DNA from 2 places in the Xanthomonas hortorum pv. pelargonii genome. Region 2 is predicted to be linked to the other one. Evidence: predicted binding sites of a transcription regulator. Region 2 holds the regulator's gene; the other holds the start of a gene.
What was found. Region 2 encodes FliA, which starts transcription of late flagellar genes. Its sites were predicted from a motif close to TAAAGTTTNNCNNNCNNNGGCCGATAA; they were not measured.

Region 1 (7,325 bases), 1.7 Mb from region 2:
CCGGCTTGGGCCCGGCGGCAAAACCGCGTGCCAGTTCCAGCAACGCCGCAGTGCCGCTGGCGTTATCCAGCGCACCGTTGAAGATGGTGTCGCCGCGTGCGTCCGGCTTGCCCACGCCGATGTGGTCCCAATGCGCGCTGTAGATCAGCGTCTCGTCGGGGCGTTTGCTGCCTTCCAGGCGCGCGACCACGTTGTGCGAGGTGATCACGTCGGACTTGACCTGATAGCTGGCGCTCAGGCCCTGGCCCTTGAGCTCGACCGGCTTGAAGCCGCGCGTCTGCGCCTGCTTCTTCAAGGTGTCGAAATCCAGCCCGGCATGCTTGAACAACTCGCTGGCCAGATCGCGCTGGATCCAGCCTTCCAGGGTGGGATGGGCGGCGCGCGGGTTGTCGCGCACTACATCGAACATGGTGTTGGTGTTGGAGCTGGCCACCGTGTCCCAGCCGTAAGAGGCCGGCGCGGTTTCGTGCACCACCAGCACACCGAGCGCGCCCTGACGCGCGCCTTCTTCGTACTTGTAGGTCCAGCGGCCGTAGTAGGTCATGCCGGCACCGTCGAAGGCGCCCTTGCCGGTTTCGAAATCCGGGTCGTTGATCAGCACCACTGCGATCTTGCCCTTCAGATGCACGCCCTTGAAGTCGTCCCAGTCGCGCTCCGGCGCCTTGACCCCGTAGCCGACGAACACCAGCGGTGCGTTGGCGATGTCGACGGTGGATGACCCATCCAGCGCAGCACGGATGGCGATCTGCTTGCCCTGGGTCAGGGTTTGCGGCTTGCCGGCATTCTGCAAAGCGATGGTCGGTGTACCGACGATATCGGCGCGGCGTAGCGGCACCGCCTGGGTCCATGCGCGCTTGCCATCGGTGAGATCACCGCCCGGCTGCAGACCGGCGGCAGCGAACTGCTTGCTCCAGTAGGCAATGGTTTTTTCTTCGCCGGCGGTGGCCGGGCCGCGGCCTTCGTAGGCGTCGGAGGCCAGTTCCTTGACGTCGCGCGAGATGCGCGTGCCATCGAAGGTGGGGGTCGCTGCCATGACTGCAGTCGAGACCGCCATGGCCAGCATTCCCATCGCAAGTCGCTCGATCACGGCTCGCTTCGTCACAACTTGCTTCATCACAGCTCGCTTCACTGCAGCACCGAGGTGTTGTCCAGACAGCCCTGGAGTGTAGCCACTGCGGCGTTTGACCGGGTGTGTGCATTGGCAGTGCAGCTGCATCACCCAACGCGGTACTGCGTTGCCATCCATGGACGACGCCACTCAGAACAGATCGACGCTGCCCACCTGCTGGGTGAGATGCTGCATCTGCCCGCTGGCGACCAACTCGGCGTAGACCTCGGCGCGGTTGCGGCCGTGCTGCTTGGCCCAGTACAGCGCCTTGTCGGCTTCGTCCATCATCTGGCTGATCAAGCGGCCATCGGTCAATTGAACGATGCCGGTGCTGAGCGTGACCTTGCCCACTTGCGGGAAGGCGTACTCGGCCACTGCCAGCCGGAAGCGCTCGAACAGGCTCACCGCCGTATCGCGATCCACCCCGCGCAGCACGATCACGAACTCCTCGCCGCCGAAGCGGAACAGCAGGTCGTCCTGACGGAACGCGCGCTGCATCAGCTGGGCGACCAGCAGCAACACCTCGTCACCGTACAGATGGCCGAAGCTGTCGTTGACGCGCTTGAAGTGATCGATATCCACGATCCCCAGCCACACGCTCTCGCCTGCCAACGCGTCTGCCGCACCGCCTGCGAACAGCCGCAGGATCACATCGTCGAAGGTCTTGCGGTTACGCAGCCCGGTCAGCGCATCGCGCTGGGCATCGTCGAGCAGGCTGCGGTAATTCTGGAAGAAGCGCGCAAAGCCCTGCAGCATCGCCTGCTCGGCGATGCCGGGAACGCGCGAACCACCCACCCGCAGGCACGTGCGGATGCCGCGCGCTTCCATCATCGGGTAGACCAGCAGTGCACGGCCGTCTTCCTCCAGCTGCACCACATCGCCCGCCCCGCGTGCGTCGGCAAGCTGCGCACGCAGCTGCGCGTCGCGGATCTCGGCCACCGTCAACGACAGCCGGCCGTCCTCGCGCAGCCGGGTTTCGGCCATGGTGCGGCCGTCCGGAGCGATGCGCAGCGGTGAGAGTTCTTCAGCTGCACAGACCTCGCGCACGGTGCGTAGCAGGCTCAGATCGAGCAGATCGGCATCGCGAATGGCGGTCAGGTCCACCATCCGTTCCAGCAGCGGTTCGTTGGTCATCGCCGCGCCATCCCGTGCACGGACGCGGGCCCGTAGCACCGCTGGCGGCACGCAGGCAGACATCTCGGGCTGGAACGCACTGGCATCACGACGATCACCGGCAATCTTTGATGTCGGTTCATCGGCGCTATTCAGGCGAACTTGAGGCCGCCACCCGGACACGCTCAGCGTGCGGCCAGCCAGCCCGGGGGCTGTGTGCGTGCCGGCCGCCTGCGTGTCGGCTATGTGCGGCTAGGCCGAATGCGCCCACCCGCCCTGCCGTGCTCAGGGCAGCGAAGATTCCAGCGCGTCTTCGCCCAGTGCGTGCGCCTGCATCAGCCGCCGGCTGCTGGCGTTCAAGCCTGTGACCTGCACCTCCAGGCCATGGTGACGCAGCCGCTGCACCACCTTGTCCAGCGCCGCCACCGCGGTGATATCCCAGAAATGCGCGCGGCTTACGTCGATCAGCACCGTGCGGCCCGGGACCTGGCGTGCATCGAAGGCATCGATGAACACGTCGGCCGAGGCGAAGAACACCTGCCCGCGCACGCTGTAGGTGCGCACGCCATTGTCGTCGCTGTGGCCGATCTGCAGCAGCCCGGCCACCTTGAAAGTGAAGAACACCCCGCTCAACACCACACCCACCGCCACACCCGCAGCAAGGTTGTGGGTGAGCAGGGTCACCGCCACGGTGGCCAGCATCACCACGCTGGAGGTGCGCGGATGGGTCACCACGGTGCGCAGCGAGCGCCAATCGAAGGTCTCGGCCGAGACCATCACCATGATCGCCACCAATGCCACCACTGGCACCTGCGAGACCCACGGCTTGAGCGCCACCATCAGGATCAGCAGAAACACGCCGGCAAACAACGTCGACAATCGCCCACGCCCGCCGTATTTCACGTTGCCCACGGTCTGCCCGATCATGCCGCAGCCGGCAATGCCGCCGAACAGGCTGGCGGCCGCATTGGCGATGCCCAGCCCGGTGCATTCGCGGTTCTTGTCGCTGGGTGTGTCGGTGAGTTCGTCGACTACGCGCGCGGTCATCAGCGATTCGAGCAGGCCTACCATCGCGATGGCCAGCGCCGGCAAGGCGATGATGCGCAAGGTTTCCAGCGTCAAGGACACCGACGGCCATTGCAGGAACGGCAGTGCGTTCGGCAGCTTGCCTAGATCGGCCACGGTCTTCAGCGGCAGATGCAAGGCCGTGCTTGCAACCGTCAGCAGCAGGATGCACAGCAACGGCGAGGGAATCGCCGAGACACCCGGCAGGCGCAGCCGCGGCAGGCCGTAGATGATCGCCAGGCCCACGCCCAACATCACCCAGGTAGTCAGATTGGCGCCATGCAGATGCGGCAGCTGCGCGGCGAAGATCAGCACCGCCAACGCATTGACGAAACCGGTGCGCACCGAGCTGCTGACAAAGCGCATCAGCACGCCCAGCCGCAGCAAGCCGAACAGGATCTGCACCGCACCGGCGAGCAGCCCGGCCGCCAGCAGATACGGCAACCCGTGCGTGGCCACCAGCGGTGCGGCCACCAGCGCCACCGAGCCGGCCGCAGCAGAAATCATCGCCGGGCGTCCACCGCAAAACGCAATCACGATTCCAATGACGAAGGACGCAAACAACCCCACCTGCGGATCCACGCCGGCCACGAACGCGAATGCGATCACTTCGGGAATCAGGGCAAATGTTGCGACCGCACCGGCCATCAGTTCGCGCGAGGGTGAGGCGCGCCATTGCGCCAGTTCGGCACGCAAGAAGGACATTGGGAAGACACTCCGGGGACAGAAAGGACAGCCTGCGGACACTGCGCAGCGGCAATAGTGTGCGGGAAAGCGACCCCCTGCGCGTGATCGGTGCGGCAATGCGCTTTTCTGTGGCTAGGGTCACGCCACATAAAACGGCCGCGGACCAAGATGCCACCCTCACCGCACCCGGGTGTCGGGTCGGTTTCCCAGGGAGATCACCATGTCCATTTTCAGGACTGCAAGCACGCTCGCACTGGCTACGGCGTTGGCGCTGGCCGCCGCACCGGCCTTCAGCTATTCCATCAGCAACAACAAGGTTGTCGACGACAAAGGCAAGGTGGTCCAGCTCAAGGGCGTCAACGTGTTCGGTTTCGAGACCGGCAACCATGTCATCCATGGTCTGTGGGCGCGCAACTGGAAGGACATGATCATCCAGATACAGGGCCTGGGCTTCAACGCCGTGCGCCTGCCGTTCTGCCCGGCCACGCTGCGTGCCACCACCATGCCCAGCAGTATCGACTATGGCCGTAATCCCGATCTGCAGGGCCTGACCTCGCTGCAGATCCTCGACAAGGTGATCAACGAATTCAACGCCCGCGGCATCTACGTGCTGCTGGATCATCACACGCCCGATTGCGGCGCCATTTCCGAGCTCTGGTACACCAGTTCCTATTCCGAAGCGCAATGGCTGGACGACCTGCGCTTTGTGGCCAACCGCTACAAGAACGTGCCCAGAGTGATCGGTGTGGATCTGAAGAACGAACCGCACGGCGCCGCCACCTGGGGCACCGGCAACGCGGCCACCGATTGGAACAAGGCCGCCGAGCGCGGTTCGGCCGCGGTGCTGGCCGTGGCGCCCAAGTGGATCATTGCGGTGGAAGGCATCACCGACAATCCGGTGTGCTCGACCAATGGCGGCATCTTCTGGGGCGGCAATCTGCAGCCGCTGGCTTGCACGCCGTTGAATATTCCAGCCAACCGCCTGTTGCTTGCACCGCATGTGTACGGGCCGGACGTGTTCGTGCAGTCGTACTTCAACGACAGCAACTTCCCCAACAACATGCCCGCGATCTGGGAGCGTCACTTCGGCCAGTTCGCCGGCACCCATGCATTGCTGCTGGGCGAGTTCGGCGGCAAGTACGGCGAAGGCGATGCGCGCGACAAGGTGTGGCAGGACGCATTGGTGAAGTACCTGCGCAGCAAGGGCATCAACGAAGGTTTCTACTGGTCGTGGAATCCCAACAGCGGCGACACCGGCGGCATCCTGCGCGACGACTGGACCAGCGTGCGCGAAGACAAGATGACCTTGTTGCGGACGTTGTGGGGCACGGTGAGCAGCACTACGCCGACGCCGACACCGACTCCTACACCGACTCCCACGCCAACCAACCCCGACGCCTACTCCGACACCGACTCCCACTGGCAGCTTCAGCACCAAGGTGATCGTGGACAGCAGCTGGAGCGGCGGCTCCTGCAATCGCGTGCAAGTCACCAACACCGGCACCGGTAGCGGCACCTGGTCGATCTCGCTGCCGGTCAGCGGCACCGTCAACAATGCCTGGAATGTCACCTGGTCGCAGAGCGGCAGCACGCTCAAGGCCAGCGGCGTGGACTTCAATCGCACCCTGGCAGCGGGCGCAACCGCTGAATTCGGTTTCTGCGCGGCCAGCTGAGTGCGGTGAGGCGGGCACGCAGCGCGTGTCCGCCGTTGCGCTACACGCTGCGGGCAGCTTGCAATGTAAGGACGCGGCGTCATGCATCGAGCGATGGATCGATGCCCGTCACCTGCATGTTCTTGTAGGAGCGCCCTCGGGCGCGATGAGGCGTTATCGATAACGCTTCATCGCGCCCGAGGGCGCTCCACGTTGTATCGGCAGCTATCGCATTGGTGCATGACCTGCGCCGCTCAAGCAGACGCGGCCGCAATCAGCATTCAACCCGGATGTGAATCAGCCGATATCCATGCCATAGCGCCCTGCGCGCGTTTTGGATGTCGTTGCCATGCCTGTTGTGTCGCTATTGCGTCGTCACGTTGCCAATCTCCCACTCACCCGCAAGTTCGTCCTGCTCTGCGCGCTACTGACCGTCGGTGTGATCCTGCTCGCGGTGGCTGCGGCGCGCCTGCAATATCTGGATCTGGTGGAGGCGCGCAAGCTCAGCGTCAAGACCGAGGTCGAGATGGGTCTCACCGTGATGCAGCACTATGCCGACAAGGTCAAAGCCGGCGAGTTGACGGTCGAACAGGCCAAGGCAGCGGCAAGTACAACGCTTGCCGACATGCGCACCAACGATGGCGTGGATTACTTTTTCATCGTCGATCCGCAGATGCGCATCCTGATGCATCCCAAGCGCGCCGTCGGCACCGACATGAGCGATTACAAGAGCGATGCCGGGCAGTACGTGTATCGCGACATCAAGACCGCGATCGAGCGTGGCGATGGCTTCAGCTATTACAACGCACCCAAGCCGGGTAAAAAAGAACAGCTGCCCAAGATCAGCTATGCCAAGACCTTTCCGGCCTGGAACTGGGTCTTGGTGATGGGTGTGTACGCCGAGGACATCCAGGTGCAGGCCTGGGGCTTCACGCGCACCTTGACGTTGATCGGCGGCGCGTTGGTGGCGATGGTGATCGGCCTGTGCTGGTTGATCGCCTCGGCCATGGCCGCGCCGCTGCGTGCCGCGTCGCGCACCGCAGAGGCGATCGCCTCCGGCCGCTTCGATAACGACATTCGGGTCGAATCGCGCGACGAAACTGGCCAGCTGATGCACAGCATGCAGCAGATGCAGAACCAGCTGCAGCGCTTCAACGGCGAGATGCAGACCATGATCCGTTTGCAGCAGGGCGAGAACATCGCGCACCGCATCCCGGAAGATTTCCCCGGCGATTACGGCACGCTGGCGCATGGCGTGAACACGGTGGTGTTCGAACACCTGGATGCCATCAACGAAGCGATGGATGTGATGAGCGACTACGGCCGTGGCGATCTGCGCCGCGACATGCGCCGCCTGCCCGGCCAGCGCGCGGCATTGCATGAAGCCCTGGACACGGTGAAAGGCAATCTGTCGGCGATCAACAGCGACATCGCGCGCCTGGCCGATGCCGCTGCGCGCGGCGATTTCTCTGCACGTGGCGAGCAATCGCGCTACCAGTTCGCGTTTGCGGAAATGGTGCAGGCGTTGAACCGCCTGATGCAGCAGGCCGATGCAGGTCTGGACGATGTGGGCCGCATCATGGCCGCCATTGCCGATGGCGATCTGTCGCAGCGGGTGGAGTCGCATTACGAAGGTGCGTTCGGCCGGCTGGCCAATGCGGCCAACCGCACCGCGATCCAGCTGACCAGCATCGTGCAGG
Region 2 (7,325 bases):
GCGCTGCCGCTGCGGCTGCGCAGTGCCTGGACTTCATCGAGCGCCTGCCGCAGGGCTGGAACACGCGGCTGGGCGAGATCGGCGACCGGCTGTCCGGTGGCGAGCGCCAGCGCATCTCGATCGCCCGCGCGTTGCTCAAGGACGCGCCCATCGTGGTCCTGGATGAGCCCACCGCCGCGCTGGATACGGAAAGCGAGCTGGCGGTGCAACGGGCCATCGATACCCTGGTGCGCGACAAGACGGTGATCGTGATCGCGCACCGTCTGTCCACGATCGCCGGCGCCGACCGCATCCTGGTGGTGGAGGATGGCCGGCTGGTGGAGCAGGGCCGGCATGAGGAACTGCTGACCTGCAATGGCCGTTATGGCGCGCTGTGGAACGCGCAGCAGGTGGCGACGGCGTGGCGGGTGAGCTGAGATTCAGGCTCGGCGCGCTTGCGCCTAACAGCGATCCGCTGCATTGGCGCACGCCGGCACACGAAACACGTATCGAAACGATAACGGCCGCTATGCGCGGCCATTGTGATTACATCAAGCAACCCGGATCGTCACCACGATTCCCGATTCCCGATTCCCGATTCCCGATTCCCCAAACTCAATGATCGCTGGAGCGCAACCCGTCCACGTCCAGGATCAGTGCCATGCGGCCATCGCCGATCAGGGTTGCGCCGGCGTAGCCGGGCAGGCCGCGCAAGGCGCGCGGTAGCGGTTTGATCACCACTTCCTCGCGGCCGCGCACTTGATCCACGACGAGGCCGAAGCGGGTTTCTCCGGCTTGCAGCAGCACCACGGTCAGTAGCGGCGGTTGCTCGGCGGGGACGCCGAGCCAGCGGCGCAGGTCGATCAGCGGCAAGGTGTGCGAGCGGCGGTCCAGCACGGCGCGGCCGTCGAACCAGCCCAGCGAGGTCTGCGGGGCGTGCAGCACTTCGACCACGCGGGCCAGCGGTAGTGCATAGACGGCTTCGCCGGCCTGCACCAGCAGGGTCGGCAGGATCGCCAGGGTCAGCGGCACGCGGATCATGAAGCGGCTGCCGCGGCCCAGTTCCGACTGGATCTGGATCTGCCCGCTGAGTTCGCGGATGCGCGATTGCACCACGTCCATGCCCACGCCACGGCCGGAGATGTCGGTGACCTCGGCCTTGGTCGAAAAGCCCGGCATGAAGATCAGATGCAGGCACTCGTCGGTGCTCAGACGGGCAGCGGCTTCGGCGTCGATCAGGCCTTTATTGCGGGCGATTTCGCGCAGGCGCTCGGGGTCGATGCCGGCGCCGTCGTCCTGAATTTCGATACTGACGTAGTCGCCTTCCTGCTGTGCGGACAGGCGCACATGACCACTGCGCGGTTTGCCGGTGGCTTCGCGCAGGGCAGGGGATTCGATGCCGTGGTCGATCGCGTTGCGCACCAGATGCACCAGCGGATCGGCCAGGGCTTCGACCAGATTACGGTCCAGTTCTGTCTCGGCGCCGATCAGTTCCAGCTCCACTTCCTTGGACAAGGTGCGCGCCACATCGCGGGCCACCTTGGGGAAGCGCGAGAACACCTTGCTGACCGGCTGCATGCGGGTGCGCATGACCGCGGTCTGCAGGCGGGCAGTGGCGATATCCAGCACGCTGACCGCGCGATCGAGTTCTTCGTCGCGCAGGCGGGTGCGCAGGGTCTTGAGACGATTGCGCGAGAGCACCAGTTCGCCGATCAGGTTGACGATGGCGTCCAGGCGCTTGGTGTCCACGCGCACGGTCTGTTCGGCTTCGGCACCCTTGGCGGCGGCTTTGGGCGCGGCCTTGGCGCCGGGCGCCGGTACGTGGCCGTCGTCATGGGCAGGTGTGGCCACCGCAGCCAATGCGGCCTTGGGCGCGGCCTTGACCGCCGGCGGGCCGCTCTTGGCATCGAACTGCGCGATCAGCGAGGCCGGCGCATGCGGCACGGTTTCGCCCGAGCCCATCGCATCGAGCATCGCCTGCAGATAATCCAGCGACTGCTGCGCGGCATCGAAGTGATGCGCCTGCAACACCGCCTGGCCGGAGCGCGCCATGCCGAGGGTTTCTTCAGCGGCGTGGCACAGCTCCACCATGGGCTTGATCGCCAGAAAGCCGGCGCCGCCCTTGAGCGTGTGGAAACCGCGGAACACCGCGTTGAGCTGGTCGGCTTCGTCCGGTGCCTGTTCCAGCGCGACCAGCTGTTCGCCGAGGCGATCCAGGATTTCCTGGGCCTCGACGATGAAATCGGCAGCAATATCGTCTGGAACAGCACTCATGGTTACAACCCCAATCCGGACAGCAGGTCATCGGCGTCGTCCTGCGACACCGCGTGACGGTCCAGGCCCTTGACTGCAGGACCGGCAAGACCGCCGTCGTCTTTCTTCGGCTCGGTGCTCTTTGGCGGCAGGCCGAGTGCGCCGAAGCCTTCGTGCACGCGCCGCACGATGCCGGCCACGCGCCGGATGATCTGCCCGCTCAGGTCCTGGTAGCTTTGCGCCAGCGACAGTTCGGTCAGGTTGTGGCGCATCTTGTCCATCAGCGCGCCCTGGTCCTGATTCAGACCACCGTCGCGCAGCTGGTTGGCCAGCTCACGGCATTCTTCGACCAGATCCAGCGTGCGATGGCTGGCCTTTTCGGTCATTTCCACCACGTGGTCCAGGCGCGAACACGCATCGTCCAGTTCGCCGGCTTCTTCGGGCACGGTGGGCAGTTCGCCCAGCGCCTGACCGAGTTCGCGTGCGAGCCGGCTCAGGCCCTGCATCATCGGACGGGTGCGCAAGGCGGCGAGGTGGTCGACCTCGCGCTTCCAGGCGGCTTCGTCACCGCTTTCCAGTGCATCGAGCGCGCCTTGCAGGCGGTCGATCAAGGCAGCGCGTTCGGCATTGGTTTCCACGGTGGCGTTCATCAGGCGGTCGCCGCCAGACGTTCGAACACCTTGCCCAGCTTTTCTTCCAGCGTCTGCGCGGTGAACGGCTTGATGATGTAGCCATTCACGCCGCACTGGGCGGCTTCGATGATCTGCTCGCGCTTTGCTTCGGCGGTCACCATCATCACCGGCAGGTGCTTGAGCTTGGCGTCGGCGCGGATGTTGCGCAGCAGGTCGATGCCGGTCATGCCGGGCATGTTCCAGTCGGTGACCACGAAATCGAACGGGCCGGCCCGCAATGCAGCCAGTGCGCTGTTGCCGTCTTCGGCCTCTGCGGTATTGGTGAAGCCAAGATCGCCCAACAGATTCTTGACGATACGTCGCATCGTCGAGAAGTCGTCCACGATCAAAATCCGCATGTTCTTGTTCACATCAAGCTCCTAACACTAAAAAATACGCGAAAAAATCATTCGTCAATTTCGACACCGGCATCGGCCAGTTCGAAGACCTTGAGGCGGCCGCGCAGACGCACCACGGCCTGGCCGTGGATCTGGCAGACGCGCGATTCGCTGACACCGAGCACGGCGCCGATTTCCTTCAGGTTCAATTCCTGTTCGTAGTACAGCGACAGCACCAGCTGCTCGCGCTCGGGCAACTGGCCGATGGCCTTGCCCAGCTCGCGGCCGAACTCGCCACGCTCCATCATCTGCTGCGGGTTGGGGCCACCCTTGGCGGTGGTGTCCAGCTCGCCGTGATCTTCGATCCGCGACTCCAGGCTCAGCACCTGGCCGCGGGCGGCGTCTTCCATCAGACGCAGGTAATCGGGCAACGGCATTTCCATCGCGGCAGCCACTTCGGTGGCGGCGGCGGCGCGGCCGGTGTTCTGTTCGATCTTGCGCACGGCGGCGGCAGCGTCGCGGGCACGGCGGTGGACTGAACGCGGCACCCAGTCGCCTCTGCGAATCTCGTCGATCATCGAGCCGCGGATACGGATCGAGGCATAGGTTTCGAACGAGGCGCCCTGCTCGGAGTCGTAACTGCGCGAGGCTTCGATCAGGCCGATCATGCCGGCCTGGATCAGGTCGTCCACTTCCACGCTCGCCGGCAGGCGCGCGGCCAGATGGTGGGCGATGCGGCGCACCAGATCGGCGTGTTGGGTGACGATGTCGTTGGCGTTGTTGCGTTGCACTGCACGGTACTGCGCGGTGGCCGTCGTTGCGGTTGCGGTAGCGGTGCTCATGCGGCGACCCCCCGTTGGATGATGCGTTCGACAAAGAACTCGACGTTGCCGCGTGGCACGGTGGGGGCCTGCCAGCGCGAGGTACGCCGCGCGATTTCTGCGATGGCCAGCGCCGAGGGGCTGGCGGGGTAGGCCTTGATGACCGGTTGCTGGCGCTGTACCGACAAACGCAACCAGTCGTCCTGGGGCACGTGGCCGAGGTAGTTCAGCGACACGTCGCCGAGGAATTTTTCGCAGACCCGCGACAGCTTGTCGTACAGCAGGCGGCCTTCGTTGGGGTCGCGCACCATGTTGGCGATGATCTGCAAACGGTCCACGCCGCGTTCGCGCGAGAGCACCTTGATCAGCGCGTAGGCGTCGGTGATCGAGGCCGGTTCGTCGCAGACCACCACCACGGTGTCCTGGGCGGCCTGGCAGAAGGTCAGCACGCTGTCGGTAATGCCGGCGGCGGTGTCGATGACCATCACGTCCAGGTCGCGTTCCAGTTCGGAGAACACGTTGACCAGGCCGATGTGCTGGGCCGGAGCCATTTCGGCCATGTGGCGGCGACCGGAGGCGGCCGGGACCACCAACACGCCACCGGGGCCTTCGATGATCACTTCGTCCAGCGTGCAGCGGCCGGCGATCAGGTCGGCCAGGGTGTACTTGGGCGAGAGTCCCAAGACCACGTCCAGGTTGGCCAGGCCAAGGTCGGCGTCCAGCAGCAGGGTGCGCTTGCCCATCTCGGCAAGGGCCACGGCCAGGTTGGCGGAGATGTTGGTTTTACCCACGCCGCCCTTGCCACCGGTCACGGCAATGGTGCGCACCGGGCCCAGGGGCTCGGGACGGGTCGCCGTCAGGGGGAAGGCGTTGGTCAGCTTGGCGTATTCACGCGACTGCATGGTTGTGCTCCGGAGTACAGGGCTTATCGGCAGCGCGCCGCAAATCTTCAAGGCGAAGAACGAGACTGGCGGCATTGGCGCGGTGCAGGTCGTCGGGGACCCGCTGTCCGTCAGTCACCCAGGTGATGGGCATTTGGTGGTCGACCACCACCGACAAGGCGCTGCCGAAGCGGCCGGTCTCGTCGAGTTTGGTCAGCACCACGCCTTGGGGTTTGGCGTGGGCGAAGCGGCGTACGACCTCGTCGAGGTCGGAAAAATGGGCGTTGGCCGGCAGCACCAGCAGCGAGGTGACCTGGTGCGCGGCGCGCAGCCAGTTCAGCTGTGCGGCCAGGGCGCGGTCGCGCTGGCCCATGCCAGCGGTGTCGATCAACACCAGCTTGTAGTCGCGCAGGCGCTCGAGCAGTTCCAGCAGGCTCTCGGCGCTGTCGGCCTCGTGCACCGCGATGCCGAGCTGACGGCCGTAGCTGTGCAGCTGCTCGCGGCCGCCGACGCGCTGGGTGTCGGTGGTGACCAGGGCCACGTCGCGCGGGGCGTGCTGGGCGGCGAAGCGCTGGGCGAGCTTGGCGATGGTGGTGGTCTTGCCGGCACCGGTCGGGCCGACCAGGGCGATCACGCCGCCGCGTTCCAGCGGGTCGATCGGAGCCACCGGCAGACGCTTGGACAGCAGGCCCAGCATCAGCCCGCGGCCGCGGTGCAATTCGGTATCGGCCGGGATCTGCAGGGCCACATCGCGGATCAGACCGGCATCGAAGCCGTAGTCGTCCATCAGCTCCAGGGCCTGCGCACGCACCGGGGAGCCACGCAGGCGCTCGTCGGTGAGACGGTTCATTTCGCGCTCGATCATCTGACGCATCAGCGCCAGCTCACCGCGCAGCTGCTTGAGTTCTTCGTCGTTCTGCGGCACCGGGGCGGCGGCGACCGGCACCGCAGCCAGGGCGACCGGGGCGGCCACCAGCGGCGGCAACGCGGCCGGCGGCAGGATCTGCGGCAGCGCGTCGTCCATGTCGAAGCCGTCGTCGTCCTGCTCGTCGTCGTCCTGCCCGTAAGAGGCGTGCGTGGCGAGCGCGGCGGCCATGATCGGCGTGCGTGCCTGCACCGGGGCAGCGTGCACTGGAGCCTGTACCGGTGCGGTGGTCAGGAAGTCGGCGAACAGCTGTTCCGGCACTGCCGACAGCGCATGTTCCTGGCGCGGTGCGGCGGCAACCGCAACGGCGTGGGCCAGTGCCTGGGCGGCGGCCGACGGGGCGGCGGCAGTGCGCACCGGTGCGGCGACCGGCGCCGAGCGCGGCACGTTGACCGGCTGGCGCAGCGCCATCGCGGCGATCATGTCGTCTGCGGCGCTGGCAACGCGCTGACGCTGGTTGCTGCCGGTGTCGCCGGCCGGCTTCAGCGGGGCGTGGAACGGCGCGGCTGGCTTGGCCGGGGCCTGCTGGACCGGCGCCTGTTCGATCTGTGCCGCAGCCGCCGGAGTCTCGGAGCGCGCGGTTTCCAGGGCGCGCTGCACGAGTTCTTCGTCGTAGTTGCTGGCAGCGACGATCTCGATGCCTTCGGCGGTACGGCGGTTGGACAGGATCACTGCGTCCGGGCCGTGTTCTTCACGCACCATGCGGAATGCGGTGCGCATGTCCGGGGCAACGAAGCGTTTGATTTTCATGCGAAGTGCCTCCAGGAACGGGACCCGCCGGACGCCGGACGGGTGCGCGATGAATGTGGGTGTGTTGCCAGCGTCATGAGTTGCCTGTCCCGTTCGGTTGTTCCAAGTGCTGCTGCTCGCCCCGCAGCGATCAAGCTGACTGCGGTCTCGCCAGAGCTAATGCACGCGGCGTGCCAAAACGCGGTGCCGGGGTTCCGGCGCGGGGATCTGGAGGGTTGGGACAGGCTGGAGCTGTGCGATCGGCGCGGCTGCAAGATTTCAAGTCACTGGTTTGATTGACTTTTCTCTAGGGGCGCGCTGCGTTGGCATCTACTGTGTGAGTGGATGGGCTGGCGGGTGGGAGGTTGAGCCTGGAGCGCCTGGAAAGCCTCGAAACGGCCAGCGTCGTGCAATCGATTGGAGGTTTGGACGAGTGGCGGCTTTCCGACGCGGTGGTCGGTTGCCTGTCTGCAGCTCGAGGACCGGGCGCGGGTGGCTTCGTAGGAGCGCCCTTGGGCGCGACGGGCCGTCCCGGTAGAGCCCGTCGCGCCCGGGTGCGCTCCTACGAGGTGCGTCAGCCTCAGCTGATCGTGCCGACCAGCTTCAGGCGCTTGTCTTCCGGCACTTCGCTATACGCCAATACCGACAGGGTCGGCACGCTATGGCGGACCAGGCGGGCCAGTGCGGCGCGGACCTGGCCGGGTACCAGCACCACGGCCGGTTCGTTG

Region 1: the regulator FliA is predicted to act here: its motif matches at 2,361-2,387, upstream of NDY25_RS14500 (GGDEF domain-containing protein).

Annotation. Positions count from the first base shown of each region.
Region 1 is NZ_CP098604.1:3,311,470-3,318,794, reverse strand. Features, by position in the region: gene NDY25_RS14505 (M28 family metallopeptidase) at 1-1,084, opposite strand, end outside; gene NDY25_RS14500 (GGDEF domain-containing protein) at 1,259-2,242, opposite strand; gene NDY25_RS14495 (SulP family inorganic anion transporter) at 2,507-3,991, opposite strand; partial or broken gene NDY25_RS14490 (cellulase family glycosylhydrolase) at 4,194-5,646, shown strand; gene NDY25_RS14485 (methyl-accepting chemotaxis protein) at 5,993-7,325, shown strand, end outside.
Region 2 is NZ_CP098604.1:5,002,130-5,009,454, forward strand. Features, by position in the region: gene NDY25_RS21325 (ABC transporter ATP-binding protein) at 1-416, shown strand, start outside; gene NDY25_RS21330 (chemotaxis protein CheA) at 595-2,253, opposite strand; gene NDY25_RS21335 (protein phosphatase CheZ) at 2,256-2,882, opposite strand; gene cheY (chemotaxis response regulator CheY) at 2,882-3,274, opposite strand; gene NDY25_RS21345 (RNA polymerase sigma factor FliA) at 3,310-4,083, opposite strand; gene NDY25_RS21350 (MinD/ParA family protein) at 4,080-4,964, opposite strand; gene flhF (flagellar biosynthesis GTPase FlhF) at 4,951-6,618, opposite strand; gene flhA (flagellar biosynthesis protein FlhA) at 7,178-7,325, opposite strand, start outside.